3 regions of the Shewanella sp. 30m-14 genome follow, and region 2 is predicted to be linked to each of the others. Evidence: predicted binding sites of a transcription regulator. Region 2 holds the regulator's gene; each other region holds the start of a gene.
What was found. Region 2 encodes LexA, which represses DNA repair genes until DNA is damaged. Its sites were predicted from a motif close to TACTGTATNNNNATACAGTA; they were not measured.
Positions count from the first base shown of each region.

Region 1: a site for LexA is predicted at 3,939-3,958, ahead of dinG (ATP-dependent DNA helicase DinG). Genes of this name have one in related genera too.
Region 3: a site for LexA is predicted at 4,433-4,452, ahead of recA (recombinase RecA). Genes of this name have one in related genera too.

Region 1 covers NZ_JBRILW010000019.1:64,240-75,135, reverse strand. Annotated here, with positions in the region: gene ACVBIU_RS14470 (DUF2057 domain-containing protein) at 1-392, opposite strand, end outside; gene ACVBIU_RS14465 (primosomal replication protein) at 402-1,064, opposite strand; gene ACVBIU_RS14460 (sulfite exporter TauE/SafE family protein) at 1,061-1,834, opposite strand; gene dinG (ATP-dependent DNA helicase DinG) at 1,843-3,915, opposite strand; gene ACVBIU_RS14450 (DNA polymerase II) at 4,016-6,451, shown strand; gene ACVBIU_RS14445 (porin) at 6,686-7,900, shown strand; gene ACVBIU_RS14440 (TonB-dependent receptor domain-containing protein) at 8,751-10,896, shown strand, end outside.
Region 2 covers NZ_JBRILW010000003.1:32,537-43,432, reverse strand. Annotated here, with positions in the region: gene ACVBIU_RS03120 (SURF1 family protein) at 1-290, opposite strand, end outside; gene ACVBIU_RS03115 (DUF2909 family protein) at 289-507, shown strand; gene ACVBIU_RS03110 (cytochrome c oxidase subunit 3) at 555-1,436, opposite strand; gene ACVBIU_RS03105 (cytochrome c oxidase assembly protein) at 1,543-2,127, opposite strand; gene ctaD (cytochrome c oxidase subunit I) at 2,130-3,734, opposite strand; gene coxB (cytochrome c oxidase subunit II) at 3,744-5,330, opposite strand; gene ACVBIU_RS03090 (cell division inhibitor SulA) at 5,808-6,332, opposite strand; gene lexA (transcriptional repressor LexA) at 6,329-6,949, opposite strand; gene ACVBIU_RS03080 (LysR family transcriptional regulator) at 7,683-8,594, shown strand; gene ACVBIU_RS03075 (amidohydrolase) at 9,155-10,831, opposite strand.
Region 3 covers NZ_JBRILW010000011.1:136,451-147,346, reverse strand. Annotated here, with positions in the region: gene alaS (alanine--tRNA ligase) at 191-2,815, opposite strand; gene recA (recombinase RecA) at 3,262-4,329, opposite strand; gene mutS (DNA mismatch repair protein MutS) at 4,649-7,228, shown strand; gene rpoS (RNA polymerase sigma factor RpoS) at 7,395-8,363, opposite strand; gene ACVBIU_RS10380 (peptidoglycan DD-metalloendopeptidase family protein) at 8,446-9,339, opposite strand; gene ACVBIU_RS10375 (protein-L-isoaspartate(D-aspartate) O-methyltransferase) at 9,397-10,032, opposite strand; gene surE (5'/3'-nucleotidase SurE) at 10,144-10,896, opposite strand; gene truD (tRNA pseudouridine(13) synthase TruD) at 10,893-10,896, opposite strand, start outside.

The DNA.
Region 1 (10,896 bases), on a different contig from region 2:
TTGTAACTCACATTGCCTTTGTCTTCACGAGTAATAATGACTTGTGGCGCTTTCGCAAAGCTTTTTGGGTTTTTAACAAACTCACCATCGGCTGGTTTTAATTGGTAGCTGTAATCACCATCCACATCAATCGTGACGATAAATGCATTTGATTTAATATTAGATTCACTGTCGCTAAAATCATCTTCAACTAAGTCGTTATAGCGAATAGCGATTTTGTGAGTGCCTTTATCAAGTTCAATCTCTGACTTATGATTAAATAGGCTACTCTTTATCTCTTGTCCATCAACTGCGATGTATTCAAAAGCCATTGGGATGTTGAAGTCAGCGGCAAAAGCTGCTGAAGAACCACAGAGAGCAAGAAGTGCGGTAATGGTTAGACGTGGTTTCATTTTTGTTCCTTAACGATTTTGACTCTTAAAAGGTCGCTCGAATAATTGGATGCGATCTTCGATATAACTCGTAGCTTGTCGACATTTTCCTAGCCGACTGTGCAGCGAAAGGATCTCATTCTGCAGCTTGATTTTGTCAGCACTATGACAGTTTTCAAGTGAAGATTGCAAATTTTCAATTTTTTGTTCAATAATCTTAGCCCAGTTCAAATGTTTGTTAAGTTCTTCATAGAGTTGATGGCTATTTTGCATCACATTTGAGGCTATCCAGCTAAAGCCACTTTGATTGTGGGACTGAATTCCTCGCTTAATGGCATAAGCTCTTCGGCTGCGTTTTTGCTGTTCAATTGACTTAACATTAATACCGGTTGTTAATAGCGCACGTCTGAGTGCACTAAATCTATCTTGAATTTTCTCGCAGCTAGAGACAATCGTTTGAGGCGAGCGCTTCGCTTTTAATAGCTGTTCAAGTTGGGCAATGCTTTTTGAAAGTTGATCGATACAGGGCTGGAGTTGGCCACCCGCTTGAATAAATAGTTCGTTATTAAAACGTTCAATATCTTGCATCATTTTACGCTGCCCTGGTGGCAGGCGAGAATCATGCTGTAATACCTCTTGCTCCAACTGTTTTAGCTGTAACTTGAGTTTTTTGATGAGCTCATCTGTGGTCATAACCAAGCACTCCAAACTAACTGCGCCGCTATTAAGAGTATAACGGTGATAAAAACAGGGCGGATAAACGGCAGGCCAAATTTAATGGCTGAGTGCGCGCCGATATATGAGCCTACCATCATACACAGCCCCATAGATAAACCTATGACCAAGTGAACCTTGCCTAACATAATAAAAATAATCAGTGAGGTGAGGTTACTGGTAAAGGTCATGGCTCTGGCGAGTCCACAGCTATAGAGTAGAGGCAATTTGTGCAGACCAGTGCTTGATACTGTCCAAAAAGCGCCAATACCAGGACCTGCAAAACCATCGTAAAAGCCTAATGGCAAGCCTTGTAGCCATTGTTTTAGTTTACTCTTAGCTTTAGTCGGGATCTTGTGGTTGTTATCGCCCATGGCATTAGGCTGAAATAGGGTATAAAGCGCGATAGCGATAATCATGATAGGCAGCCATTTTTCAAGCCATTGATTATCTATTAAATAGACGATAAAGGTACCGATTACTGCGCCTATAAAGGTGGCAATAAAAGTGTGATACCACAATGATGGTGAAAATAGGCGTTGCTTATAGTAGGTGTAAGCTGCCATTGAGGAGCCAAAACTCGCGGCTAGCTTATTGGTACCTAGTGCCATATGGGGTGACACGCCCATGGTTAGCAATGCCGGGATCGACAACAGTCCGCCGCCGCCTGAAACAGCGTCGATAAACCCGGCAATAAAACCGACTAATGCGAGTATGGCCCAACTACTTGGGTCGAGAAATAAATCCAATGGTCGTCCTATTCAATTACACGGCGAAAAGGTGGCAGGGCGTCGAGCAGAGATTTTCCGTAGCGTTTAGTCACTAAACGTCTGTCTAAGATTGAAATCCGGCCATAATCCTGTTCTTTACGTAACAATCTACCACAGCTTTGCACCAGTTTGCGTGAAGCATCTGGGATCGTAAGCTGCAGAAATGGGTTACCACCCTTAATCTTGATGTATTCTGAGTGTGCTTGCTCTACGGGAGAGGTCGGCACGGCAAAAGGAAGCTTGGTAATAATAAGGTTAGTTAAATAGTCGCCTGGCAGATCGAGACCCTCAGAAAAGCTGCCTGTGCCAAATATAATGCTTGGTTTGCCTTCATCACATCGGGCCTTATGCTGCTTCAGAATTTCTTGTCTTGGCAGGGTTCCTTGGATCAGTAGTCCTGTTTTAATTTTACTTTCGACTAAGTCGGCGACTTTTTCCATCTGCCAATAAGAGGCGAACAAGACTAAGCTTGCCATCTCGTCTTCGACCAGTGCGATGATATGCTTGGCTAACTCATCGGTATACTTGTCATCCGTTGGCTCGCAGTCCATTCTAGGTAAAAATAGGGTCGCGTTTTGCTCAAAATCAAAAGGCGAGTCTAAAGCTAAATAGCGACTGCCGTCATTAATCGATAGCCCGACTTGATGAGTAAAGTGATTGAAGTTGTTTAACGCGCGCAATGTGGCACTACAAAGTACGACACCAGCGGCCTTATTCCATAACAGGTTTTCTAGCATAAATCCGACCTCTATTGGCGAGGCGCTAAAGAGGTAATCGGCTTGCTTACCCGTTAGTTGCTCAATCCAACGTGCCATAGGTGCACCTTTCGGGCTGTCTTCTTTGGCCATCATCTTCCACAGCTTTTGTGAATTCTCAAGCCGTTGCAGCATAAAGCCTGTTTCAGATAGTAATGCTTCTGATTGATGCTTGGGGATCTCGCCATCTTTTATTGCTTCGTTTAGCAGGCTAAGCATTTTATTAAATTGCTTTAGTGCCAAATTGGATGCCGTTGCTAGATTTTCAGCTTGAACCGATAATGCAGAAGGCAATTTACCGTGTTCGAACCGGAAGCGATTTTCTGGGTTATCAAATTTTGCTGATTGCGCGTCACAAAACTGCGCCACTTGATTAAGTAGACCCGCAATATCACCGATATGGTCGAGCATCGACTGCGCGGGCGCGATAATATAGTTGCTTTTAATCTGGTTTTGCAGTTTGCTGGTGGTCTTGCTCAGTTTATCAAGCCAGTCAGTTGCGCCGCGCACGGTCGACTGTGCGCTACTAAAGTCTCTGGCGACAATAGGTAGGTGGTGCGCTTCATCGATGATGTAATATAGATCTTCGGGATCAGGCAAAATTACGCCACCACCGAGCTCTAGATCAGCAAATAGCAAGCTATGGTTAGCAATCAGCACATCCCACGTATCGATATCTTCACGTGCCTTATGAAAAGGACAGTTTCTATGGTTAGCAAGTTGGCGATGACAGCTATGTTTATCGCATGCTATCTGTTGCCATAGGTGATCTGGTAGTGGCTTAGTTAACGTATCGCGTTCACCATTCCAAGTGCCTGCTTGATAGTCTTTTAATAAACCTTCTAACATGTCGACTTGGCTTTGGTCTGGCTTGGTTTGCCACATTGCCATTTGGGTGCTGTTATCTGGGCCAACTAACATTTCTAACTTAGATAAACATACATAGCGTTGACGGCCTTTGACTAAACCAAAAGTAAAGTCGAGCCCTGATTGTTGCAGAAAAAAAGGCAGGTCTTTATGCAGCAGCTGCTCTTGCAGTGCGACTGTCGCCGTTGCAATACAGACCTTTTTCTTACTGGCCAATGCCAGTGGAATTGAGCCCAGAATATAAGCCAGTGATTTACCAATACCCGTGCCAGCTTCTACCACGATAATACGGCGGTTCTTGTCATATTCTCCAGCAAGCGTTTTTGATATTTCCGCAACAATATAGTTTTGCTCTCGACGAGGACGAAAGTTAGGCAAGGATGCAGAAATGCCCTTATATATAGTACGAATTTGAGTTTTAACGTCTGCGGATAACATGAATGCACTGAGCTAATAAATAGTGCTGTACATAATAACAGTGATTACTTAGCCTAAGAAGCGTTTAGTGATTAATAGTGTATTTAATTGAGTATAAAGTATGAATTCAAGGTTGAGCATGCAGCAAGTGATTAAAGGTAGAGTATTGACTCGCCATGCCACCCACCGGCAGGGCAGCCTTATTTTACAGTATTTTATTCAAACCCAAACGGGCCCTATAACAGTTGAAATCCCTCATCAGGAGCATGTTTGCTTTATACATTCGACTGATGCATCTCGCTTATTACACTGCGCTGGTCTCAGAGGGATCCGCCGTCGTGAACTCTCACTTAAGAGCTTTCAAAATATCCCCGTATCAGGACTTTATTGTAGCGATGCTAGGCAGTTACGCACGTTAGTGAGAGCTGCAAAAGATCTCGATATTGAGCTGTTTGAAGCCGATGTTAAAGCTGAACATCGATTTTTAATTGAACGCTTTATTGCATTAGATGCAGAGTTTCAGGGACAGTTCCAAGAGCATTTTATAGACAAACAACAAGTTGCAGCTGAGGACTTAGATCCGGTTAAACATCAACCACTGTTTATTGCAAGCCGCGCGCGTAAGACTGAATCAAGCATAAGCCTCAAAGCAATTTCTTTAGATTTTGAGTGCAGCTTTAGCGGCGAACTCTACTCAGTTGGTCTGTATGGGCAAACGGTCGAGGGTATCGTCTACCAAAAGGTCATTATGGTCGGACAGAGCCAAGCTTGTGAGCAAGATTATATTGAATGGGCACAAACTGAAGCCGATTTAATACATCGCTTAATTGCCTGGTTTAATGAATATGATCCCGACATTATTATTGGTTGGTCAGTGGTCACTTTTGATTTGGCCTTGCTTTATCGCCGAGCGAAACACCATAACATCACCCTTAATATTGGCCGTGATAACCACACTCTTAGTTGGAAGGTCGAAGATAAGTTTAGACCCGAAACCTTGTCGCTTCCTGGCCGTGTCGTATTAGATGGTATTGATTGGCTTAAGGCCGCTTTTTATCAATTTGATCGCTATTCATTGGAGTTTGTAGCGCAGCAACTGCTGGATGAAGGTAAAGCGATTCATAATGTTGATAATCGTATTGATGAAATCAACGATCTATTTTTAAATGATAAGCCCGCGTTGGCGCATTATAACCTAACCGATAGCCGCTTAGTTTGGGATATTTTTCAGAAGACCCAGTTATTTGATTTTGTCATTGAGCGCGCCAAACTTACAGGTTTAGAGCTTGGCCGTGTTGGTGCATCTGTCGCGGCATTTAACAATCTATACCTTCCTCATCTGCATAGAGCGGGCTTTGTTGCGCCGAGTAAACCTGTTAGTGATGGCATAGAAAGCCCTGGTGGTTATGTGATGGACTCGGTACCGGGTCTGTACCGCCATATTTTAGTGCTCGATTTTAAAAGCTTATACCCTTCAATTATCCGCACCTTCCTTATAGATCCTAAAGGCTTGGTTGAGGGGCTAAATCTTGCAAGTCATCAACAGCAAGACAAAGCCGTTCAAGGCTTCTTAGGCGCATGGTTTAGCCGTGAGCAGCCCATTTTACCTAGGTTAATCGAGCACCTTTCATCGGCACGAGAAGACGCAAAGTTACATAATAATGCCCCCTTGTCACAAGCGATAAAGATCATCATGAATTCTTTATATGGTGTGCTCGGTTCGCGCGGCTGTGTTTTTCACGACGCAAGGCTTGCGAGTTCAATTACCATGCGTGGTCATGAAATCATGAAACAAACGCGGCTCTGGATCGAAGCTGAAGGCTATGAGGTCATTTACGGTGATACTGATTCTACCTTTGTTTGGCTGGGAAATGACTTTGAACTGGCACAAGTCCAACAAACTGGCAAATCGCTAGCAGAAAAAGTGAATCAATTATGGAGCAGCAAGCTTAACAGTGATTTTGAGCTAGAGAGTTTTCTAGAGTTGGAGTTTGAAACTCATTTTGAACAGTTTTTTATGCCCACACTAAGGGGCTCCATAGAGGGCTCAAAAAAACGTTATGTTGGCACTAAGCGCAACAGCTTAGGTGATTCCGAGTTGATATTTAAAGGAATGGAACAGGTCCGTAGTGATTGGTCGCCGTTGGCAAGGCGAGTTCAATATGAACTCTATGAGAGACTATTTCAGCAACAAGCTGTCGAGTCTTACCTCAGAGACACTGCAGAGAAGTTGAATCGTGGTGAACTCGATAATGAGCTCATTTTTACAAAACAGCTTAGACGAGATCTAAGCGAGTACACCGCTAAGTCTGCTCCCCATTTAAAAGCAGCACGTAAACTATGTGAAACAACAGGGGATCCTCAGTACGGTAAGCGTGGGGCCAGAATTGAATATGTGATGACATTAAATGGGGCAGAACCAGTGTCACATACATCCGCATTAATTGATTATAATTACTACCTTTCTCGGCAACTAGAGCCTATTGCTGAACCAATACTTTCAATTATGAAAACCAGTTTCACTGAGGTTACCACAAATCAAATGTCGTTAATTTAGTTTGCACCGCATTAATGGGCTGCTAAAAAAATGTTAACAAATGGTTCTTTCCTTCGTCGTTTCTGTGTTTGCTAGTTAATTAAGTGCAAAATCTAGCGAATAGTGTGATGTTCGTCTTTGAGTGGTTGCAGATCTTTTGATAATCTCATTTGTAATCAGGATAGAAAGAAAACAACGGAATGGAAGACGATTTGAATGAAGCAGACTGAACAACATTAAGGTTAGGCAAATTAAATGAAAAAGACTCTAGTAGCATCAGCTTTGGCAGCAGTTATATTTGTGCCAACAGCATCAGCGATTGAAATCTATAAAGATGATAAAAATGCAGTAGAAATCGGTGGTTTTGTCGATGCTCGCATCATCAATACACAGGGTGCTACGGAAGTAGTTAACGGCGCTTCACGTATTAATTTCGGTTTTACCCGTCAGATGAGCGATGGCTGGAAAGCCTACACCAAGTTAGAGTGGGGCGTAAACCCATTCGGTGACAGTAAAATTGTTTACAATAGCAACAGTACTTTTGAGTCTGAAAGTGGTGATTTTCTTAATAACCGTTTAGGTTACGTGGGTCTTAGCCACGATACTTACGGTTCTATCACTATCGGTAAGCAGTGGGGCGCATGGTACGACGTAGTTTACAACACTAACTACGGTTTCGTATGGGATGGTAATGCATCAGGTACTTACACATATAATAAAGCAGACGGTGCGATTAACGGTACTGGTCGCGGTGATAAAACTGTTCAATACCGTAATGCGTTTGGTGATTTCAGCTTCGCTTTGCAAGCACAGCTAAAGCAAGATACGTTTGAAGTGGATGAGGTGCCAAACGCTTCTAATCCAATTTTCCCTACAGCTGATTTTATGTCAGTTAAAGCTGCTGGTGTAAATATTAAGAGCTCAGTGACAACTGTTGAGTACAACTACACCTACGGTGGCGCAGCTACGTATAATGTAACTGATATGCTAACGTTGACTGCAGGTTTCAACCTAGGCGAGTTTGAAGCAACTACTTCAGCAGGTAAGCGTCTAACTGAAACTGATTCTATCTATGGTGTCGGTGCAACTTGGGGTAACTGGGATGCAGAAGGTGTTTACGCAGCATTTAACGTAAACAAGCAAGAGTACCACGATACTGATAACCTAGGCCGTATGATGCCTGAAGCTAAGGGGCTAGAGTCTCTAGCATCTTACAAGTTTGAAAACGGCATTCGTACTTTCATCTCTTACAACATCCTAGATGCGGGCAGTGAATACGAAGCGGCATATGATGGTGATGTATTTAAGCGTCAGTTTGTGGTTGCTGGTGTTCACTATGTTTGGGATACCAATACCGTGCTTTATCTAGAAGGTCGTAAAGACTATAGCGACTTCACTGGTGTAAATGCTGCAGCAATGGCTAAATCAGAAGATGACGGTATCGCAATAGGTATCCGTTACACGCTTTAATGTGTAAAACAGGAAAGTGAACAAAGCGCCTTATTAAGGGCGCTTTTTTTTGCTTTAATATTGGCTGGTTATGCTATTTAGTTATATCTATTATAAAAGTTGTATTTTACGGTTCGGTGTTTGGAGTGGTTTGGAGTGGTTTGAGGTGGTGTCAATCTAGGTAATGAGTATGATTATTCATATTGTTAACGGCAGGCGCTTTCTTTCTGTCTGAAAAACACTCAGTTAGCACATTTCCATGTTTTTTTATTTTTCAATAGATTTAATTTCCCCTTTCAGTGATTTATTTCTTTTTTATCAAGGGCTTGCGCTCCACTCTCGGTGTTTGTAATGGTCGAGCTGTCTGGAATGAATTGTTTACATATAATGCGTATCAACTGTCTTTAGTGTTATTCCCCCCTTTAAATACTGCTGGTTTATTTGCAAAGCAATCAAAATCGGTGGGCAGTACTTTTGTGTTACCTGCGTTAAAAGTAACCAAAAAAAATCAGATCGGGGTGAAGTTTTTTCATTGTTTAAAAATGTCACACCTCTATTATTTCTTTGACTTTCAGTCATTTGTGTAAGTTGATTTGTATTTTTATAAAGTAGGGTCTGGCTGTTGAGTAAAACTTAAATCCTCTCAGAACAATCAAGTAATCCAGTAAGTATTCGTTAAAGATAATTTAGCTGCTTAGTGTTTAAGAGGTTATCTCTTTGTAATTGTATCGAAAAAAGCTTGATGAGATGCAGATGTTGTAAATATGTTTCCATTGTGTTTTTATTTGTGTGCGAATTCCCATTTATGTAACTTTTCGTTAATTGATGTGAATTGCTAAAAAAAATAAAAGAGAGTCCAGGGAGATTTACAATGTATAAGAATAACTTTCTATCTAACTCAGTGCGTTTAGCGCTAGTTAGCGGTGCAATGACAGCAGCGTTTACAGCACCAGCGGCATTCGCAGCTGAAGATGCTGTTGAACGTATCGAAGTTACGGGTTCAAGAATTAAGCAAACAGATTTAGAAGGCGCTAACCCAGTTACTGTTTTAGATCGTGATGACATTGTCAAAATGGGTATCACAGATGTTGGGCAATTGCTTCAAAGACTGCCAGCGATGTCAGGTTCACCAATTGGTACAACGACAAATAATGGTGGTAATGGTTCAGTACAGGTGAACCTTCGTGGTTTAGGTTCAATCAGAACTCTTGTGTTAGTTAATGGTCGTCGCACAGTTGATGGCGGTGATTTCCAGACGATTCCTTCTTCAATGATTAAGCGTGTTGAAATCTTGAAAGATGGTGCTTCAGCTGTTTACGGTGCAGATGCTGTAGCTGGGGTTGTAAACATTCTTACTCGCAATGATTTCGAAGGCGTTGAAATTACTGCGCAGACCGCAGATTCTTTTGAGACTGACTCTGGTGTGCAAAACACACTTTCATTTGTGGCAGGTAAGACGTTTGACGGCGGTAATGTCGTTGTCGGCCTTGACTATAATGACCAAGAGAAGATTCAGCAAAATGATACCGATTGGTTCACAATGCAGAATACTTACTACATTACTGAAGCAAATGCTGAAAACTGTGCATTTTGTGAAGGTAATTACTACGAAGATATCGGTTTTGCACCAGGCGTTAATGCGATGCCATTCGGTTCGTCGCGAATTCCAAATGGTAACTTCCGCTTCAACAAAGACAGCCAATATGCAGGTGGTTCTTTAACTAAGAAAGATGGTACTAGTGGTACGAATCCTGATGATTTCCGCGCTTACAATGGTAACTGGTGGGATCCTGCCAATGATACATATAACTACGCACCAGTAAACTATCTACAAACACCTTATAAAAAGTGGAATGCATTTGTAGAGACTCAATTTGAGTTGACTGAATCCATTCAGTTCTTCTCTGAACTACGTGTAAATTTACGTCAATCAGAGCAAAAGCTTGCTCCAATGCCGTTTGATACACTGAATGACCCAGGTTATTCCGTAGCTTTAAAAAATGAAGATGGTAGCGCTGTTTTAGATGAAAATGGTAATCAAGCATATTCAAATGGTGTTTCTAAAGACAATATATATAATCCGTTCGGTGAAGATATTACACGTGTAAGTCGTCGTGTTTTAGAAGACAACCGTACATTTGAGCAAGACGTTTTACAATTCCAGTTTGTTAACGGTTTGACTGGTGAGTTTAATGATAATTGGTCTTGGGACATGAGTTACAACTTAGGTTACCGTAGCCGTACTGATACAGATAAAGGCCAGTGGTTTGGTCCAAATGTATCAAATGCTCTAGGCCCATCATTTACAAATGATAAAGGCGTAGCAACTTGTGGTACTGCCGATGCACCTATTGCAGATTGTGTACCAATGGACCTCTTTGGTGGGCCAGGTTCTATTACTGATGAAATGCTTGATTATGTAGGTGTTGAACTTGTTGATACAACACGTACTCGTCAAGACGTATTTACTGCCGCGGTTGCTGGTGATCTATTTGAGCTCCCTGGTGGTATGGTTGGTTCTGCATGGGGTTATGAATACCGTCGTGAAGAGTTAACTTATACACCTGATTCAGGAAAACAAAAAGATGAAGTAACAGGTAATACTGGTGCTGGTGTTGAAGGTTCTTATTGGGTTAACTCTGTATTTGGTGAAGTAAATCTACCTCTTCTGTCAGGTGTGACAGGTGCTGAAATGTTAGAGCTTAAGTTGGGTGCTCGTTACGATGAATTCAGCTCGTTTGGTGGTAATACAACATTCCAAGCTGGTGCAATGTGGATGCCAGTGAATGGTTTACTTGTTCGTGGTACGTACGGTGAAGTGTATCGTGCTCCAACCGTTGGCGAACTATATGCTGGTCAGTCTGACAGTTTCCCAACAGCTCAAGACCCTTGTAACACTACAGGTTTTGGTGATTTATCTGCAGAAGGCCAAGCGCTATGTTTAGCACAAGGTGTTCCAGCTGGCGGTGCAACACAATCTGATTCACAGTTGCGTGCTCGTGTTGGTGGTAACCCAG
Region 2 (10,896 bases):
CTACCCTCATAGACTTGATTATCGAGCAAGAAAACATTGGTTGAGATGGGAGTCACCGCCGTTTTTAGCTTAAACCCTGTTAAAGGCTCATCTTTAGGGAGGCTGAGCAGTTGCGAATAGTTTAATACAGAAGCTGCTTGTCTATCTGTTAGTTGTTGCTGCCAGAGAGCCTTATATTGAGCTCTTTCAAGCTGCCAAAAACCTAACTTGACCAAAATAGAAAACACAATCACAGTAGAAAGCACAATAAATAACCAAGCAAGATTCATCTTAACGCGAGGAAGCGCCATGTCTGCTTTGTTTGTCTTTAAATTAGTTTTCGTACTGCTACTGCTATTCATACTGGTTAATTTAGGTCGAGCCCTATTTATTATGGTGAAAGGAGAAAAGAGTATCCCCATGAGTCAATTCTTAGGTCGCCGAGTCCTCTTTTCTGTACTCGTGGTGCTGTTACTGCTGGTGGCATTAGGGACGGGAGTCATAACACCTAACTCCAGACCCTACTGATGACATTATTGTTTATGTGATCGTATTAATATCGGCAATATGAGTGGTTAAAGCACATAAACAAAGAAAAACAAGCACAGCCAAACCACATCGACAAAGTGCCAATACCAAGCCCCTGCTTGAAAAGCAAAGTGCTTATCTGGGGTAAAGTGCCCTTTAAGCACTCGTAAAAACAACACCATAAGGAATACCGTTCCTAGGGTAACGTGCATGCCATGGAAGCCGGTTAGCAAGAAAAAGGTGTTACCGTAAATGCCTGAATTTAATGTCAGCCCCATTTCTTGGTAGGCATGGACATACTCTTCCACTTGCAAGAATAAGAACGCTACCCCAAGTAAAATGGTTATCGCTAGCCAAACGGTTAACGCGGTACGCTTATTTTTTTCTAACCCTACGTGAGCAAAATGCAATGTTATCGAAGAGGTCAAAAGAATTAAGGTGTTGTAGAGCGGTAGTCCTGTCCAGTCCATCGCTTGGGTCAGGCTGCCATCTGGCGTTGTCAGTAAGGGCCAAGCAGCTTCAAACATTGGCCATAATACTTCATGGGTCATCTCATTATTTGAGGCGCCGCCAAGCCAAGGTATTGCGATAATTCGGGCATAAAATAAGGCGCCAAAAAAAGCTGCAAAGAACATGACTTCAGAAAAGATAAACCAGCTCATTCCTTGCCTAAAGGAGCGATCCATCTGTTTGGAGTAGAGCCCTGCCATAGATTCGGCGATAACGGTTCTAAACCAGCCAAAAATCATGAAAATGATAACCGCAATACCAGCTAGCAAAATATAGCCACCACTGCCGCCTTCTGTTTTTAATTCAGAGACATAGCTTCCAGCACCAAAGGCGATAAGAAATAAACCTATCGCGCCAATAATGGGCCACGCACTTTGCTCTGGTACGTAGTAGTTTTCGTGTTTATGTTCAGTTGTCATTTAGCCGCTCCTTGCCCTGTAACGGCTTTAGCCCCAGTTTTAGTGACTGTGTTAATCACAGCGACGTTTTTATTGCTGGAGTAGTTTTCATCTATATGTTCAGTTGTCATTGTGCAGCTCCTTGCTCCACGACATTACTTGTGGCACTTACTACATAGCCCTTGTCGGTGATGTTGTAGAGGGTATAAGAGAGGGTCAGGGTCGAGATTGAATCCGGCAATTGGGGATCCACAAAAAAGATGAGTGGTAGCTCGGCTGCAGCGTTAGCCTGCAATACCTGCTGATTGAAACAGAAGCATTCCGTCTTATTAAAGTATGCCGCCCCCTGTCCGGGAGAAACAGACGGAATAGCCTGCCCCACAATATGCTCTGCCGATAAATTCGTAGCGACAAAATGAGTACGAATAAGCTCACCGGGATGCACTTGCATGGTATTAACCTGAGGTTTAAATGTCCAAGGCATGTCGCTTTGCACTTGAGACACAAACTCAACCGTTATGGTTCTGTTTTTATCCACTGCGACAGGCTGATAAACACTGGCGGTACTTGCGGGTTTACCGTTAATACCCAATGCGTCGCACAGCACGTCATATAAAGGAACAAGCGCAAAACCAAACCCAAACATGCCCACAGCGCCAATAATTAGCATGGCGAGCAATTTGCGATTGGCGTTACGCTTCATCTCAGTCATCTTTATTTCACCTCTGGCGGGGTGGTAAATGAGTGATATGGCGCAGGGCTAGGAATGGTCCATTCTAATCCTTCGGCGCCTTCCCATGGTTTGGCTGGAGCCTTTTCACCACCACGAATACACTTAATCACTACGGCTAAAAAGATCAGCTGCGAAAGGCCAAATGCGAAGCCGCCGATCGATACAATCTGGTTCACATCAGCGAACTGGATAGCATAATCAGGAATACGCCTTGGCATTCCGGCTAAGCCTAAGAAGTGCATTGGAAAAAACAGCACGTTGACTGAAATTACCGAACACCAGAAGTGCCAGCGCCCTAAGGTTTCGCTGTACATATGGCCGGTCCATTTGGGTAGCCAATAATAGGCCGCTGCCATGATGGAGAATATTGCTCCAGTCACCAATACATAATGAAAATGCGCCACCACAAAGTAGGTATCATGGTATTGGAAGTCAGCAGGAGTGATCGCCAGCATCAGTCCCGAAAAGCCCCCTATGGTGAACAAGATAATAAAGGCCACCGCAAATAACATGGGAGTTTCAAAGGTAATAGAACCTCGCCACATGGTCGCAACCCAGTTAAATACTTTTACGCCTGTCGGCACTGCAATCAGCATGGTGCAATACATAAAGAACAATTCAGCAAATACCGGCATACCCGTAGTAAACATGTGATGCGCCCACACCAGGAACGACAAAACGGCGATACTCGCAGTGGCGTAAACCATCGATGAGTAACCAAATAAGCGCTTACGGCTAAAGGCTGGCACAATTGCCGAGATGATACCGAATGACGGCAAGATCATGATGTACACCTCAGGGTGGCCAAAGAACCAGAAAAGATGCTGGAACATGACAGGATCCCCACCGCCGGCGGCATCAAAAAAGCTAGTGCCGAAGTATTTATCGGTGAGTACCATAGTCACTGTGCCAGCGAGCACAGGCATGACCGCAATAAGTAAAAAGGCGGTAATTAACCAGGTCCAAACAAATAACGGCAGCTTCATCCAAGTCATACCGGGGGCACGCATATTGACGATAGTGACGACCACATTAATCGCGCCCATGATTGAGCTAATCCCCATGATATGAACTGCAAATACAAATAGAGCGGTACTGTCAGGGCTATAGGTTGTCGATAGTGGTGCGTAGAATGTCCAGCCGAAATTGGGGCCGCCACCTTCCATAAAAAGTGAGCTTAACAAAATGGCAAATGCGAAAGGTAGGATCCAAAAGCTCCAGTTATTCATTCGCGGTAGCGCCATATCGGGAGCACCAATCATCATCGGAATTAGCCAGTTAGCTAGGCCTGTAAAGGCCGGCATCACAGCGCCAAATACCATCACTAAACCGTGAACAGTGGTCATCTGGTTAAAGAAGTTGGGTTCGACTAATTGCAATCCGGGCTGAAATAGCTCTGCGCGGATCACCATTGCCATCGCGCCACCGGTTAAAAACATAATAAAACTGAACCAAAGATAGAGGGTGCCAATATCTTTATGGTTAGTGGTTAACAGCCAGCGCATAATACCTTTTGGCGCGCCATGGTGGTGGTCATCATGGCTCACGTCGTTAGCGGCTGGTGAGTCTTGTGTAATTGTGCTCATGTTAATCCCTTACTTTCCGTGACCATCAACATCAGAAGCCTGAACGGCATCACCAGAGTTATTACCCCAGGCATTGCGCTCATAAGTCACCACTGCAGCAAGCTGTTGTGGTGTAAGTAGCGCGCTAAATGACTGCATTGCCGTACCAGGTTTACCATTGATAACAATATCAAGGTGAGCGGCTACAGGGCCTTTGATGATTGGGCTACCCACTAATGATGGGAACGCTGGAGGTAGGCCTGTCCCCGCTGCTTGATGACAAGCCGCGCAGCTAGTCATATAGACTTTTTCCCCCATGGTCAGGAGTTCATTCATGGCTAGGTCACCTAATGGTGCCGTTGTTAGTTCTTTAGTTACCTCGTCATCAGCTTTGGTTTCTGAGGTTGTATCTTGATTAACCTCAGCTTGTGTTGCAGGTGAGGTCGCAGGTATTGCACTTGGAGTCGCTGGGGTTGTATCTACCGATGTTGCTGGCGTGGTCGTATCTGAGCTTACGTCGGCTGCTTGAACAGTGTCGCCTGAGTTATTGCCCCAGGCATTGCGCTCATAAGTCACTACGGCAGCAATTTCAGTTGCAGTTAACTGGCTAGAAAACGCCTGCATAGCAGTGCCCGATTTACCATTTAATACAATATCGATATGCAGCTGAGCAGGCCCTTTAATAAGCGGGCTGCCAATAAGAGAAGGGAATACGCCAGGTAGGCCAGCACCATTAGGCTGGTGGCAGGCAGCGCAACGTGCAAGGTAGACTTGCTCGCCTTGCGCCATTAATTCTTCCATTGTTAGCGTTTGCGATAGGGCAGCCTTTGCTGCCACTTCGGCATTGCTGGCGGCTTGTTGTTGTGCAATCAGCCAAGCATCAAAATCTTCTTCTGATAAAGCTTCAACAACAATAGGCATAAAGCCATGGTCTTTACCGCAGAGCTCGGCACATTGGCCACGATAAGTGCCCGGTTTGTCGATGCGGGTCCAGGCTTCATTAATAAATCCTGGATTAGCATCTTTTTTAACGGCAAATGCGGGTACCCACCAGGAGTGAATAACATCATCTGAAGTCATTAAGAAACGTACTTTACGATTAATCGGTAGTACCAGTGGCTTATCTACCTCTAAAAGGTAGTTTTTACCTTTTGCTTCTTCGCCATCTATCTGCGCTCTGGGGGTAGAAAGCAGACTGAAAAATTCAACATCTTTGTTGAAATAGCTGTAATGCCATTTCCATTGTGAGCCGGTAATCTTGATGGTGAGGTCAGCATTACTTGGATCTTCCATAGCAATCAATGTCTTGGTTGCGGGAATAGCCATAAGTATAAGAATAATAAAAGGTACAACAGTCCAAAGGATCTCGACTTTAGTACTTTCATGAAAGTTGGCGGCGACTGCGCCTTTTGATTTGCGGTGGTTGATCATAGCGTAAATCATGATGCTAAAAACCACGATGCCAATAGCACAGCAGATGTAGAGAATAATCATATGGAGGTTGTAAACCCGCCCACTGATATCCGTAACACCCTCTGTCATATTAAGCGGCATTTCTGATGCAACAAGTACGGGCGAAAATAGCAACGCCAGCACACAATACAACAATTGCTTCACTAGACTTCTCCTCTGTCCACAAGACAAAGAAGAGTCACACAGTAAGTCTCTGCTCTATGTAAACTCTTCAGTTCCCAAAAAAGCAACGATGACTTCAAAGTGCGCGAGTGGCTTGCCTATCGAGTCGCAATTAATGGGATCGCGACACAGGCTATTGTATTCAGTGCTATTCACTGCTGGTGTAACCACGTTGGCACATACGGCTGAAATATATCAGGCCAATCTCAGTCTAAGCTTCAAATTCAGGACTAATCCCAGAGCAAAGACCGACAACTAAATCGCTCGGATATAACAAAATATCGTTGTTATGACTTCCTACACTACTTGGTGTTTAAATATTGATCAAGATCACTTTTTCAATTATTGATAATAAAAAAGCCCTCGAATGAGGGCTTTAGAAAATCGTTTGTACTAGAAGGCGCTTACTAAAACGCACCTCCTAGTCATCATGTATTAGAAAGCGAGGAGATGTTCTGCTTAATGAACAGCACCAAACAGGGAGGCTTGACCAAAAGCACTATCCTGCATATTGATTGAGCGACAAGATTGTTGCTTATTTGTGTTATCAATCGAATGTTCAATGACAATGCCAACAGCGCGAGCGCTTTTGGCAACGATTTGTAGGCGTCGATTGTCACGAGCATCTAAAGAGTTGGTCCAAGTAATCACCGCACTTGAGGTACCGCTTGTTAAGGCTTTTTCCATTGCCCAAAGTGTTTCCACTTCATCTTTAGCATGAACCAGTAAAATGCGGTCCATTCTTACACCCGCAGCTGCTAGCATCTGCTTGTAGCCAATATTCGGCGGGCTAATCAGTACAATCCAGCGACCCTGTTGGCTCAATTGTGAAAGCTGAGCACTGATCTGGTTCAGCTCATCACGCCCTTGAGTTTGGGTCACCATAGTCGTGATGTCATTACTCGTGCTGCTCACCATATTGGTCGATGGCATATCTTGCCACAGTCCAGGGTGACGAGGACTCGTTCCCATTAGTTTGTTCATTGCCAGTCTCCATTACGGATCACACCAACGGCTAAACCTTCAATACTTAAGCTTTGGTTTGCTAGATCCACTTCAATTGGTGAATACTCTTCGTTCTCAGCATGTAAGAAAACTTTGTTACCCTTTTTCTCAAAACGCTTAACGGTAACATCATCTTCAACGCGTGCTACAACCACTTGGCCGTTACGTGCTTGCTGTATTTTGTGTACAGCCAGTAGATCACCTTCTAGTATGCCAATATTCTTCATACTGTCACCACGGACTCTGAGTAAGAAGTCTGCTGATGGCTTGAACATGGCAGGATCGACTTTATAGTGTTGCTCGACATGCTCTTGCGCAAGAATCGGTTCACCTGCAGCAACTTGGCCGATAAGGGGTAAACCTAAATCTGCATCTTCAGTGTCTTCTTGGGTTAACTTAATACCGCGAGACGTGCCCGGCATAATTTCAATGCAGCCTTTTTTAGCTAAGGCTTTTAAATGTTCTTCAGCAGCATTGGCTGACTTAAAACCTAAACGTCTAGCGATCTCGGCACGGGTAGGTGGCATGCCAGTATCAGCAATATTACGTTTAATTAGCTCTAAAATTTCAGCTTGGCGCGGTGTAAGTGGTCTCATGGTTAACCCTGTCTTTCTATACAGTAACTGTTAGTATATACAGTATTTTTTTGAGTGCAAGTAATAACCAGTTATATTGTTTTTTGTGGGATCCAGTTTCAAATGAAATAAATCCAGCGATGTGAAACTCGTTATTGAATAGTGGCTGAAGTTAACTGATATTTTGTCAAACATCAGAACTTACTAAGCTTAGATAAGGCCTCCGGATGGGAATTCGATGAGAGGAGGGACTTTTGAGTGAATATACAGATCAGGCTTCGCTTATTTATGCCCCAAAGTTGGTTGCCCTTCGAATGAAGGTTGATTACATTTTTTGAGTAGTTGCTACGGGGAAGCGAGTTCTCAATTGTCGTTTCACCGTTACCAATCGCCTGCAGCGGGTGCATGTGCAGATACTGCCGTGACACGCAACAAATCCATCCTTGGAAGCTCGGCCATGACGTCCATGTCATGGACGGTCACGGCTGTATCTACACCGGATAATTGGTGCCTTCATTTGGGCCGTGCAGGTTTGATTGCTAGCTTGGAAATGCCCCATTTCTTGTTAGTGCTTCTACTCATTCGTTTTCTGTTCATAATAATTTGCCATATGTGATCTAATGTCAGGCTCTCAATTTAAGTATGAATACATCCGTCTGACGTGATTAACTCAAGATAAGAACGTATAGTGCCTTTAACTGATGATATCGAAAATGAATCATAATTTAGTGCGTACCTGAATTAATATAAGCCTATGAACTCACTACACCTGAAAGCACTCTTATTGGCCGTCGAAACAGGTTCAATATCTGCTGCTGCACGTAAGTTAGGAAAAAAACAACCTCAGGTTAGCCAATGGATTTCTGATCTAGAAATTGATCTTGGCGTTAACTTTTTTGACCGAACTGGTAATAAAACGTCATTAAGTAAAGAGGGGGAACGTTTACTTCCTAGCCTCACACACACCATGAGCCAACTTGATAAGTTTGTTCAAAGTGCCGAAATAATTGCGCAGGGTGAATCAACCGTGCTGACTATCGGGATTGAGAACTACATTCCCGACCTAGCCTTTACTCAGCCTCTAGCATTGACGTTGGATTTTCCCCATTTATGTGTGGAAGTGTATCGCGAAGAAAAACACCAACTGATGCAAGACTTGAACGAAGGCAATGTAGATATCATCATTACTCATGAATCCGACACCCTTCATCATCAGCATTTTGAGTATTGCCGTTTAGGCCATTACAAAGAGTTGTTGGCGTGCAGCCCTGACCATCCCCTCGTGACATTGCCTGTGGTGACCACCATCGATTTAAGCCAATACCGTGAGTTAATTTGGGGAGAGGCGAATAGCAAAAGCAGTCAGCAACATAGAGATGAAAACAGCGATGGGTTTAGTCCTAGCTACGGTTTTTTCTCTGACATTCAGCCACTTGTCGCTATGTTAAAACACAATAAAGGCTTTGCGTTTTTACCTGCAGAATGTGTTAACGCCTATATCGAAAATGGCCAGCTGACCGCCCTAAACTGTGATTTTGAACCTGCAGGCATCGACCGAAGAATTGAGCTGTGTTGGCGCAATGGATTAACGCTGTCTCAACATGGTAGTCAAATAGTAGAGGCCTTCAAAGTAAGCCACCAACTCGTAGACAAGCCTGTCTCTTGAGTTAATTGTCGGGCTTAATTTCATGTTGGGATTGTATTTCAGATTTAGGCTGGGGTTCTGACTCGACCTGAAGATTATATTTTGCTTTAAGCTCTGGAGTAGAAACAGAAGCGGCAATTAGTGCATCCCACTAATCGTATACGTACAAAAATGCGTAAATCGGAAGGATTGCCTAAAGTCGCGGGTCATCCCATACTGTTGAAGTAATTCCAATTCCAGCGACAGCCAAGATGATAAGTTCAGAGATACCAGTAAACAGTAGTAGTTTAGTTAGGTGGGTGAACGTACGTTCAAGTCGGTAAGTAAGCTATGTTTTCTGATAGGTCGCCTCAAAAAGCCCAATAATACCCGTAGCCATCAAAAGCCCTATTACTGCTAATATTGCAGACTGGTTGCCTTGAACCATCTGACGCATACTATCAAAAGTGCAACTAAACAAGATGGGACAATGAATATCAGCAGAAATAGCAGTCTTACTGCCACCTCAATATAAAAATGCTTTTGTTACACTGACCTCCAGCTTAAAAGACGGTGCAGAGCAAGCCCTGCATCCATTTTATTTATTCATCATCTATGTCGAAAACAATATCGCCTTTCAGTACGGTCATTAATACCTCAGTGTCAGCAATATCATCGGCGGATAAACGGGTAATATCCTGTTGTAGAATGGCAAAATCAGCCGATTTACCAACAGCTATCGAACCTGTAATGCAACTGAGCCCTAAACTTTCAGCCGCATTAATTGTATAGGCATCTATAGCCGAATGCACATCCGGCAAGCCTGTTTTACCCATTTTCAAGCTATTAGCGATACCAACTAGTGGATTGATATCATGCACATTCCAGTCACTACTTAAGGTAACATTGGCACCTGTATCAAAAATGGCGCTTGGATTCATCAGCTCGTGCGTTCGCTTAGCCCCTATAAAGCCTTCAGCCCACTGATGGTCATGTTGTACGACATAATCAGAACCCACTTGGAAGTCGGCGGTCACATCCAGTTTTACGAAACGAGGGACATCTTTTGAGTCCACCAATTCCACGTGTGTTAGCGTATAAGGTTTTTTCGATCCTTGGTTGCGAGCATGCTCAATCGCATTTAATGACTCGCGAACTGCACCATCACCAATCGCATGGATATGAGCGCTATAACCAATCTTACCTAATGCTTCCAGCCAGGTTTTCATTTGACCTGGTGGGATATAATTGATGCCGTAAGGCTCATCTGGAATATAGGTATCCAAATACGGTGCTAACGTTTTCGCAGTGCCATTAATAATGATGCCATCGCTATACATTTTTACCTGATCGACCAATAACAAACGTGATCTATCACTCGTTTGTATTTTCTTCAAAAAAGCTAGCTGCGGCGCCATTGAATCAGTTGGATAAATCCATGGGCGCAGTGACACTCGAGCAGTTAAATCCCCCTTTTTCTCTGCTTGCTGCCACACGTCATACCAGCCTCGTTTCCAATAAAGCCGACCGTCACCAATGGTGGTGATGCCATGTGCGGCGGATTCTTCAAGACCAATCATTAAGCCTTCGTAGCTTTTCTCGAACTTGTTTTCTAGGCTATTCCATGCCATCTCCATGATGATATCACCAGCGTTATCAAACAAAATACCGTTGAGTTCACCGCTTTCTTCGTCTTTGAGTATCTTTCCGCCCTGAGGCTCGGGAGAATCTTTGGTGATACCCGCCAATTTAAGCGCTGCGGAGTTGACCCACATTGAATGTGAGGTTTGCTCCATGAACACGACAGGTTGTTTCGGGAATATACGGTCAATCACTTCAAGTGGCGTGTAACGATTATCTTCATTTAAAATTGCATCCAAAGAAAAGCCATAGCCCATCAGCCAGCTGCCAGACTTAGCATTTTTGCTGCATGCCTTTAAATAGGGTATTTGTTCTTCAAGTGATGCATCCATATCTAGTTCACAGTTGCTGCCAGCTTCTGAAGCAGCCTCAAATACATGGTTATGATTATCAATAAAACCCGGCATTACATATGCCTGTTCAAGGTCGATAAGTTCGGTTTTTTTATTACGATATGCATCCGCTTCAGTGGCTTTACCAACAAACACAATATTGCCATCGTGAATGGCGATCGCATCGGCATTATTGTGACCGTAAATTTTTGCGTTCGTTAAAATCATATCAGCATGTGCGACAGCCAGTGCATTAGGACTCATTATTAGGCTCGCTATTACTGCCAGAGGGTAAACTCGGTTCATTATTCATTCCTTTCATGCCCCACAATGATTGTGAGTATAGGGAGTGTTAGTGTGTTGCGATGAAG
Region 3 (10,896 bases), on a different contig from region 2:
AATTCAGTTTTAAAATAAAGGCTATTCATCTTAAATTCCCTGCCCATAAACATCAGTTAAAATCACTATCAACCGGATATATACTCGCAGGCAAAAACCGTTTTAATAAATCAAAATAAGTTTATTTATTCCATAAAAAAACGTCCATAACGGACGTTTTTATTTAAGGTTAGCTATCGCTTTAGCCTATTTAAGACAGTTTAGCGGTTATCCAAGGGATAACTTGCTCTAACGCGCCGTCAAGGTTCTCTGGCTGGCTACCGCCAGCTTGAGCCATGTCAGGACGTCCGCCACCTTTACCACCAACTTGAACAGCGATAGAAGCGACTAATTCACCCGCTTTGACTTTGCCAGTCAAATCTTTAGTCACACCAACAATCAAGTTAACCTTATCTTCGCCTGCGATAGCAAGAACCACAATACCAGATTGTAGCTTTTGCTTAAGCTCATCTTGCAGGCCGCGTAGTGCGCCTGCATCGATACCTTCAAGCTTCTTAACTAACACCTTAACGCCATTTACATCAACAGCTTCGCCAGCAAGATCGGCACTTGTCGCTGCAGCCAGCTTATCTTTCAACTGAGATAGCTCCTTTTCAAGCTGCTTAGTTTTATCAAGCTGCGCCTTAAGCTTAGTCACCACTGAAGCACTGTCACCCTTTAATAGTGCAGCAGCTTCTTCTAGGTCTGCTTGTTGCTTAGCAACATAGGCCATAGCAGCAGCACCGGTTACAGCCTCGATACGACGCACGCCTGCAGCAATACCACCTTCAGAGGTGATCTTGAATAAACCTATATCTCCAGTACGGCCAACGTGAGTACCACCACATAGCTCAATAGAGAAGTCACCCATGGTCACAACACGTACTTCAGAATCATATTTCTCACCAAACAGTGCCATTGCACCTTTTTCTTTGGCAGATTCGATATCCATGACTTCAGCAGTCAATTCGTGGTTACGACGAATTTGTGTATTAACAAGCTCTTCAACCTCTTTCAGCTCATGCGCTTTAACACCTTCAAAGTGAGAGAAGTCAAAACGTAAGCGGTCTGGATCGACCAAAGAACCTTTTTGAGTCACGTGAGTACCAAGTACTTGACGTAGCGCTGCGTGTAAAAGGTGGGTAACTGAGTGATTTAGCTCTGTTCTATGACGTAGCTTCTTATCAACATTAGCGGTTAATGCCTGACCGGTTTTAAGCTCGCCAGTGATAACACGCCCGATATGTCCAATTGCTTGACCATACTTTTGTGTGTCAGTAACAGTGAACTCAACTCCCTCTGCAATCAATATACCTTTATCGCCACTTTGACCGCCCGACTCACCATAAAATGGTGTGTTGTCGAGTACAATAACCGCTTCATCACCTGCCGCAATAGCGTCTGTTGCTTCACCTGATGTGAAGATAGCCGTTACTGTCGCTTGGTTATTAAGCTCGGTATAACCAGTGAAACGACTTTGTTCGTCAATTTTTAAACCTTCGTTATAGTCGGTATCAAACTGACCCGCAGCCTGTGCGCGACTGCGCTGCTCCGCCATTGCCACTTCAAAGCCAGCTTCATCGACAGTGATTTCACGCTCACGACAAACATCAGCAGTTAAATCGACAGGGAAGCCATAGGTGTCATAAAGCTTAAATGCTGTTTCGCCATCTAAAACATCAGTTGTTAATGCTGATAGCGCGGCATCCAAAATACCTAGCCCACGCTCTAATGTACGAGCAAACTGCTCCTCTTCAGCTTTAAGCGACTTCTCAACAATAGCTTGAGTCTCTTGCAAGCCTTTCGCTGCATCGCCCATCACTTCGATGAGTGTTGGCACTAACTTATAAAAGAAGCTTTCAGTTGCACCTAGCTTATTACCGTGACGGACTGCACGACGAATAATACGACGCAGTACATAGCCGCGGCCTTCATTTGACGGCATAACGCCATCCGCAATCAAGAAGGCACATGAACGAATATGGTCAGCAATCACACGTAGCGATTTGTTTTCAAGATCTGTTACACCAAGAATAGCGGCCGCTTTCTTGATTAACGCTTGGAAAATATCAATCTCATAGTTTGAATGTACACCCTGCATAATGGCAGCGATACGCTCAATACCCATACCAGTATCAACAGATGGCTTAGGCAGTGGCTTCATCTCACCGTCAGCTTGACGGTTGTACTGCATAAATACGATGTTCCAGATCTCAATAAAGCGATCGCCATCTTCTTCAGGTGTACCAGGGCGTCCACCCCAGATATGATCGCCATGATCATAGAAGATTTCAGAACAAGGTCCACAAGGACCTGTGTCGCCCATTTGCCAGAAGTTATCTGATGCGTAAGCTGCACCTTTATTGTCGCCGATGCGGATAATGTTTTCTGCTGCAACGCCAATTTTCTTATTCCAGATTTCAAACGCTTCATCATCTGTTTCATAAATAGTGACGCAAAGACGCTCTTTTGGCAGCTTTAATTCTTCAGTAAGGAAAGTCCATGCAAAGTTAATCGCTTCTTCTTTGAAGTAATCACCAAAGCTAAAGTTACCTAACATTTCAAAGAAAGTATGGTGACGAGCTGTATAGCCAACGTTATCTAAATCGTTGTGCTTACCACCCGCGCGTACACAGCGCTGTGAAGAAGTTGCACGAGAGTAACTACGCTTATCAGCACCCAAAAACACATCTTTAAACTGGTTCATACCCGCATTAGTAAATAGTAGGGTTGGATCGTTCACAGGAACGAGCGAACTACTATCAACGACCTGGTGACCATTTGTGCGGAAATATTCCAAAAAAGCACTTCGCAGTGCTGCAGTGGTTTGATACATGAAACCGTCCTGAATTAGGTTGTGCAAATAGCTCCAAAAGAGCTGAGTGATAAATTTTTATGGATAGCATTATAAGCAGAGTCATGGCTAACAACCAGCCCTGTTGATACAAAACTGTGTAGTGGCTAAGAAATTAGCGCCCTGAAGCTTGAATGAGTCAATATAAGAAGATAACGGAATCTGCTAAATACTTGCTAGCGCATCAAATGTAGCCGTTTGTAGTTCGTCATAAACACAGTTGCGCAATGGGGAATATCATGACGCAATGAGTTTGTCGCTATCGAAGAGTTTTTAGTTGCAGAAAATAGAAATCTTGGATGGGTGATCTAGTCGAGCTCTCTTACGAGAATGGTCGCGGCGCACAGAGTTATTCATCGTGGAATAAAACTCATAGCGCAACCGCGAAATGCATAGCTGAAAGGCTCAGCTATGCATTTAGAGTGGGCTTAAAATACTTCGCCAGTCTCTAAGTCAACGTTGTCACCGGCTGTATCGGCAGCCTCAGCAGTAACCTTCTCACCTTTGCCTAACAGCATAGCGCGTAGCGTCGTTTCGATTTCATCTGACACTGCAGGATTTTCGATTAAGTACTTACCTGCGTTTGCACGGCCTTGACCAATCTTATTGCCTTTATAGGCATACCAGGCACCTGACTTTTCAATTAGCTTATGCATAACACCTAAGTCAACGAGCTCGCCAGTTTTGTTAATGCCTTGGCCATAAAGGATCTGAAATTCAGCTTGTTTAAATGGCGCAGCAATCTTGTTCTTAACCACTTTTACACGGGTCTCGTTTCCGATCACTTCTTCTCTATCTTTAATCGCACCAGTACGGCGAATATCTAGACGAACTGAAGCGTAGAACTTAAGAGCGTTACCACCCGTTGTCGTCTCTGGATTACCAAACATAACACCAATTTTCATACGAATTTGGTTAATGAAGATTAGCAAAGTGTTTGACTGCTTAAGGTTACCAGCAAGCTTACGCATCGCTTGGCTCATCATACGCGCCGCAAGGCCCATGTGAGAGTCACCAATTTCACCTTCGATTTCAGCTTTTGGTGTCAATGCTGCTACCGAGTCAACGACGATAACATCTACAGCACCACTGCGTGTTAATGCGTCACAAATTTCTAGTGCTTGCTCACCTGTATCAGGCTGAGAACAAAGTAGGTTATCGATATCAACACCTAGCTTTTTAGCATAAATAGGGTCTAGAGCATGCTCTGCATCGATAAAGGCACAGGTTTTTCCCTGCTTCTGAGCTGCTGCAATCACTTCTAGGGTCAGTGTTGTTTTACCTGATGACTCTGGACCGTAGATTTCAACGATACGACCCATAGGCAATCCGCCTGCACCTAAAGCAACATCCAAAGATAATGAGCCAGTAGAAATCGTTTCTACGTCCATTGAACGGTCTTCACCTAGCTTCATGATTGAGCCTTTACCAAACTGCTTCTCAATCTGACCTAAAACGGCGTTCAGTGCTTTCTCTTTATTTGGATCTATCTTCATTCTGATATCCTCTGGATCACAGTGCTACACGGTATTGGCACTGAATTTTCATTTGGTGACGACTCATTTTAGCCTTGGCTAGAGCCTCAATATGAAACTAGTATACTGTACAATCATACAGTATCAAGTGCTGTGTAAAAATATTTTACAAAAAGTTTAAAATCAATCATTTAGGAGCATCTAGCATTTTTGCACAGTAATTTATTGCTGAAACACTGTAAGAATTCCGCCTAATCTAGACAAAATATTGTTAAGATTAGCGCCAATATTGTTTCAGGCGCTTTTAGCCGCCACAGTAAATCACAGGCAAAACAAATCGATGACCGCTATTGATCCGCAAAGCTTAGAAAAACATACCCCAATGATGCGTCAATATTTGACGTTAAAAGCCCAACATCCAGACATGTTGCTCTTTTATCGTATGGGCGATTTCTATGAGCTCTTTTATGAGGATGCCAAACGAGCCTCTGAGCTACTAGGGATCTCATTAACCGCACGAGGTAAAAGTGGTGGAGACCCGATTCCGATGGCAGGTCTGCCCTATCATGCGGTTGAAGGTTATCTGGCCAAGCTAGTGCAACTTCGTGTTTCGGTAGCGATTTGCGAACAAATTGGCGATCCTGCGACCTCTAAGGGACCGGTTGAACGTAAAGTAGTACGTATCGTTACCCCTGGAACCTTAACCGATGAAGCCCTACTGCAAGAAAGACAAGACAACTTACTTGCAGCGCTTTACCAGGGTAAAACCGGTTACGGCTATGCAACTTTAGATGTTGCTTCAGGTCGTTTTGTCATTACTGAACTTGCCAATACTGAAGCGCTTGAAGCCGAGTTACAACGGACCAACCCCGCTGAATTACTCTATAGCGAAGACTTCTCTGAAATGAGTCTAATCGCTGCAATGAATGGCACTCGACGCCGACCAGAATGGGAGTTCGACTACGACACTTGCCATCGATTACTGCTCAATCAGTTCGGCACTAAAGATTTAAAAGGCTTTGGCATCGAAGACGCGAGACTGTCACTCCAGGCTGCAGGCTGCTTAATGCAGTACGTCAAAGATACTCAACGTACCGCACTACCACATATCAACTCGATTGTGCGTTTTAATCAATCTGACAGCATAGTGCTAGATGCTGCAACGCGTCGTAACTTAGAGCTAACGGTGAACTTGCAAGGTGGGCGAGAAAACACCCTCGCCTCCGTGCTCGATAACACTGTTACGCCTATGGGCAGTCGTATGCTGCAGCGCTGGTTACATCAGCCACTTCGTGACCATGATATTATTCGTGCAAGACAGGCCTCGATTGAAGAGTTGCTGGGTAATGGTCACTATGAAGTGCTATCGGAAGATTTAAAAGCCCTTGGTGATATTGAGCGAATTACTGCACGTATTGCCCTACGCAATGCCCGTCCACGAGACTTTGCTCGCTTACGTCAAGCGCTCGCATTACTACCCCAGTTGCAACAAACGTTGACTCAAGCTACTGCTGCACACCTTAAATATCTATCGCAAGTGATTGGTGAGTTCCCCGATGAACTTGAGCTACTATCACGCGCCGTAGTCGATAATCCTCCGATGCTAATTCGTGATGGTGGTGTGATCCGTGAAGGATACAACGAAGAGCTCGATCAATGGCGTAAACTCAGTGAAGGCGCAACCGATTACCTTCATGAGCTTGAAGCTAGAGAAAAACACCAGACAGGAATTTCTACGTTAAAGGTCGGCTACAATCGCGTTCATGGCTACTATATCGAAGTCAGTCGCCGTGAGTCTGACTTGGTACCACTAAGCTACCAACGTAGACAAACACTCAAGAACACTGAACGCTATATTATCCCTGAGCTTAAAGAGCACGAAGAAAAGGTATTATCTAGCCAAGGTAAAGCGTTAGCGCTTGAAAAGCAGCTTTGGGAACAACTGTTTGATCTTATCTTGCCTAAATTACATGAGTTACAAGATTTTGCTAGAGCCTCTGCTGAATTAGACGTGCTATGTAATTTTGCCGAGCGTGCAGAGAGCCTGAACTATCACTGCCCAGAGCTATCAACTATTTCAGGGATCCAAATAGAAGCGGGTCGCCATCCAGTGGTAGAGCAAGTCAGCCAAAGCCCATTTATTGCCAATCCTGTGACTTTAAACAATCAACGCAAGATGTTAATTGTGACAGGTCCAAACATGGGCGGTAAATCTACCTATATGCGCCAAGTCGCATTGATTACCCTAATGGCACATATTGGCTGTTATGTTCCAGCAGAGCATGCCGTTATTGGTCCTGTAGATCGAATATTCACCCGAATCGGTGCATCTGATGATTTAGCCTCTGGCCGTTCAACTTTCATGGTCGAGATGACTGAAACTGCCAACATCTTACATAACGCGACCCCTAACAGCTTAGTGTTGATGGATGAAATTGGCCGTGGAACTTCAACTTACGATGGTCTTTCACTTGCTTGGTCTGCTGCAGAGTATTTGGCTACACACTTACAAGCAATGACGCTATTTGCCACCCATTACTTTGAGTTAACTCAACTGCCAGAGCAATTATCTAATGTGGAGAATGTGCATTTAGATGCCGTCGAGCATGGCGATAACATTGTATTTATGCATGCTGTTCAAGAAGGTGCAGCGAGCCGCAGTTATGGCCTACAGGTAGCTGCGCTTGCCGGTGTGCCTAATTGTGTGATTAGCGCCGCAAAGCATAAGTTGCATCAGTTAGAAAGCCGCGATCATGATAATCAATCCAATAATGCTCAGCAGCCTTTACAGCAAAGCATGAGCTTTTCAGCACCGGCGCCATCTCCCGCTTTGGAAGCATTAGCCAAGCTAAACCCGGATGAATTAACGCCAAGACAAGCATTAGATTATCTATACAACCTTAAGAAGTTGACACTTTAATTGTTTGAAGTGCTCAGTCGCCATATTGCTTCAATATGGCTAAATTAAAGTGCGCTGAGCTAAAGTGCGCTAAACGCCAAACATGAGATACTAAAAAAGCGCAGTTGATAATCAGCTGCGCTTTTATTTATACCCTTACTTTTTATACTCTAGATTACATTCTAGATTACACTCTGAAGATTGCTTCTACAGAAAGGCCTTGCGCCCCCAGTAAGTCCTTCAAGCGCTTAAGCGCCTCGACCTGAATTTGACGTACTCTTTCACGAGTCAAACCAATCTCTTTGCCTACATTTTCTAGAGTTGACGGCTCATAACCTAACAAACCGAATCGGCGCGCTAGCACTTCTCGTTGCTTAGTATTGAGTTCATCTAACCACTTAACAACGGACTTAGACATATCTTCATCCTGAACCTTATAATCTGGCCCTACGTTGTCATCATCAGCAAGTACATCTAATAAGGCTTTATCACTTTCGCCACCTAGCGGTGTATCGACAGAAGTAATTCTTTCATTGAGCTTGAGCATACGGCTAACATCTGCACTCGGTAAATCGAGTTGGTCAGCGATCTCTTCTGCTGTCGGTTCGTGATCCAGCTTATGTGCGAGCTCTCTGGCTGTACGCAAATAAACATTAAGCTCTTTGACAACATGAATAGGTAAGCGAATAGTACGAGTCTGATTCATGATTGCTCGTTCAATCGTCTGTCTAATCCACCATGTTGCATAGGTTGAGAATCTGAAACCACGCTCGGGGTCAAATTTTTCTACGGCACGGATCAAGCCCAAATTACCTTCTTCGATAAGATCTAGCAGCGCTAAGCCACGATTATTGTATCGACGAGCAATTTTTACGACTAGCCTGAGGTTACTTTCAATCATACGATTGCGAGATTTCTCACAGCCTTTTAAGGACTTTCGTGAAAAATAGACTTCTTCCTCAGCACTGAGGAGGGGGGAAAAACCAATTTCGCCTAGATACAATTGAGTCGCATCTAGATTTTTTTGTAGATCATCTTGTACTTGCTGCTCAAGTTCAGCTTCTTTGATCTCTTGTTTAGTATCTTTATTCGTTAACTGATCTGCAGATTGACTTTTAGCGTTATCTGCTACAACGGCATTACTTACTCTGCCCATAATATCTCTCCCGAATTTCTAAATAAATTACTGCACGTTACTATCCTCCGATCCGCCAAATTGGCAACCTAACAAACATTAACTATTGTTTAGGCAAAAATTTTAAAGGGTTTACTGACTTACCATGGTAGCGGATCTCAAAATGTAGCATGACCCGATTAGTACCAGTATTACCCATTGTCGCTACAGTCTGTCCAATCGTGACAGCCTGCTTTTCTTTAACTAAGATCTTATCTGCATGAGCATAAGCACTGAGATAATCATCACTATGTTTGATGATAACCAAATTACCGTACCCTCGAAGTGCACTACCAGCATAAACAACTCTACCGCTTGCAGCTGCTTTAATCGCATCACCTCGATTTCCAGCGATCTTTATTCCTTTATTTCCCTGCTCTTTGGCAGAGAAAGTACCAAACACTTTTCCTTTTACAGGCCATGACCATTTGCTTACTTTGTTTGGAAGCTCGGCTGGCTTGTGGACAACCCTGTTAGCATCTTGTTGACTGCTTGTAACAGAATACGCAGGCTTAGGATTAGGATCAAGCTGTTTTTTTGACCTTTCATTCTGAGGACTTACAGATACAGGTTTAACACTAACCTGTTGACTTGAATCGCCTTTACTCGACTTAACTGGTTTTTTAGGCGCTGAATTAGTTGTTTTTTTAACACTTTGGCTATTTGTAACATATTTTTTAGAGCTTAAGCTCAAAACTTGTCCAGGGTAGATGGTATAAGGCTTTGGTAGACGATTGCTCTTAGCAATATCAACGAAATCTTTATTAGATCCCCATGCGATTGAATATAAAGTATCGCCTTTTTTAACCACATAACGGCTTGCCGTTATCGATCCTTTACTGATCGACGGCGTTGATGGTCCATTCAAAGACTCCACAGGAGCGGGCCTATCAGCCTGAAAACTACAGCCACATAGCACCAGTGATAGGCAGACACTTAACAAACATACCAACCTCATTATTAACTCATCACCCCAAATCAACCTATTTCACTGTTTAATGCTTATGGAAAAAAACTATGCAAGTTCGCCATTAATAAGTGGCACGAAACGAACATCTTCAACGACTTCAGACGAATATTTATCACCACGACGTGTCACTGTTAATAACTGCTGCGCGGTTTCCCCAACCGGGATCACTAAGATGCCACCGTCAACTAACTGAGAGACCAATGCCTCGGGAATTGAGCTTGCTGCAGCAGTAACCATGATTGCATCATAAAGGCCTTTACTCGGCCATCCTTGCCAACCATCACCATATTTAAAAGCGATATTGTGTAAGTCGAGCCTTTTTAATCTTTGCCTAGCTTGGATCTGTAAGCTCTTGATCCGCTCCACAGTAAACAGCTGCGGTACTAATTTTGCCAAAATGGCAGCTTGATAACCTGAGCCAGTTCCTATCTCTAACACCTTTGTTGGCTTAGTTTGCAAGATGATCTCTGTCATTTTAGCAACAATATAGGGCTGAGAAATCGTTTGCCCTTGCCCTATAGGCAGCGCCGTATTCTCATAAGCTTTGTGACCCAGAGCCGCATCGAGAAATTGCTCTCTCGGGGTGTTTGCCACTGCCAGTAGTACCGCTTCATTACGGATCCCTGCCTCAAACAAACTTCTTGCAAGGTTCAATGCTGATGTTGAGGCGACTGGGTTCATATTTCTGTTATTCCAATAGTCCAAAATGTCATTTATTCGAACAGTGATGATACTGTTATTGGGCAATTCATTAATTTCAGCACGCCCCATGTAAACAAGGTCGTGCACCAATTAATCGTGGATCTGAGTTAGCCAGTTCTCTAAGGCACTCACTTGCTCAAATGCCGTTAAATCAACAGTGAGCGGCGTGATAGACACATAGCCGTTGGCAACGGCATAAAAGTCAGTTCCTTCACTCGCATCTTGCTCATCACCTGGTGGCCCTAACCAAAAAATCTCTCGGCCCGCAGGATCTTGGGTTCTCACCATCCCTTCGGCTCGATGCCGTGCACCAAGGCGGGTTATCTTAATGCCTTTGACTTCATCCAAAGGAAGATCTGGCACATTAATATTCAAGATTTTATCTTGTGCAACAGGGCTCTCTTGCAAAGCTTTAACAATTTTTAACGCATAATGAGCCGCGGTATCATAGTGTTTCAACTCATGACCAACTAATGAGATAGCAATGGCTGGAAAGCCTAAGAAGCGCCCCTCCATTGCAGCGGCAACGGTACCTGAATACAGAGTATCATCACCCATATTCGCACCCGCATTAATACCAGATACCACCATATCGGGTTCATCTTGATACAGCTCTCTAATTGCTAAGTGCACACAATCAGTCGGCGTGCCACTCACTGAAATAAAACCATTATCTAAGGTATTCAGTCGTAGTGGATTGGTCAAGGTTAACGAGTTACTCGCACCAGAGCAGTTTCTATCAGGTCCAACCGTCAATGTTTCTGCTATTTGGCTCAATGCTGCGGTTAACGCAGCAATACCTTCAGCATTTACACCATCGTCATTGCTGATCAAAATCTTCAT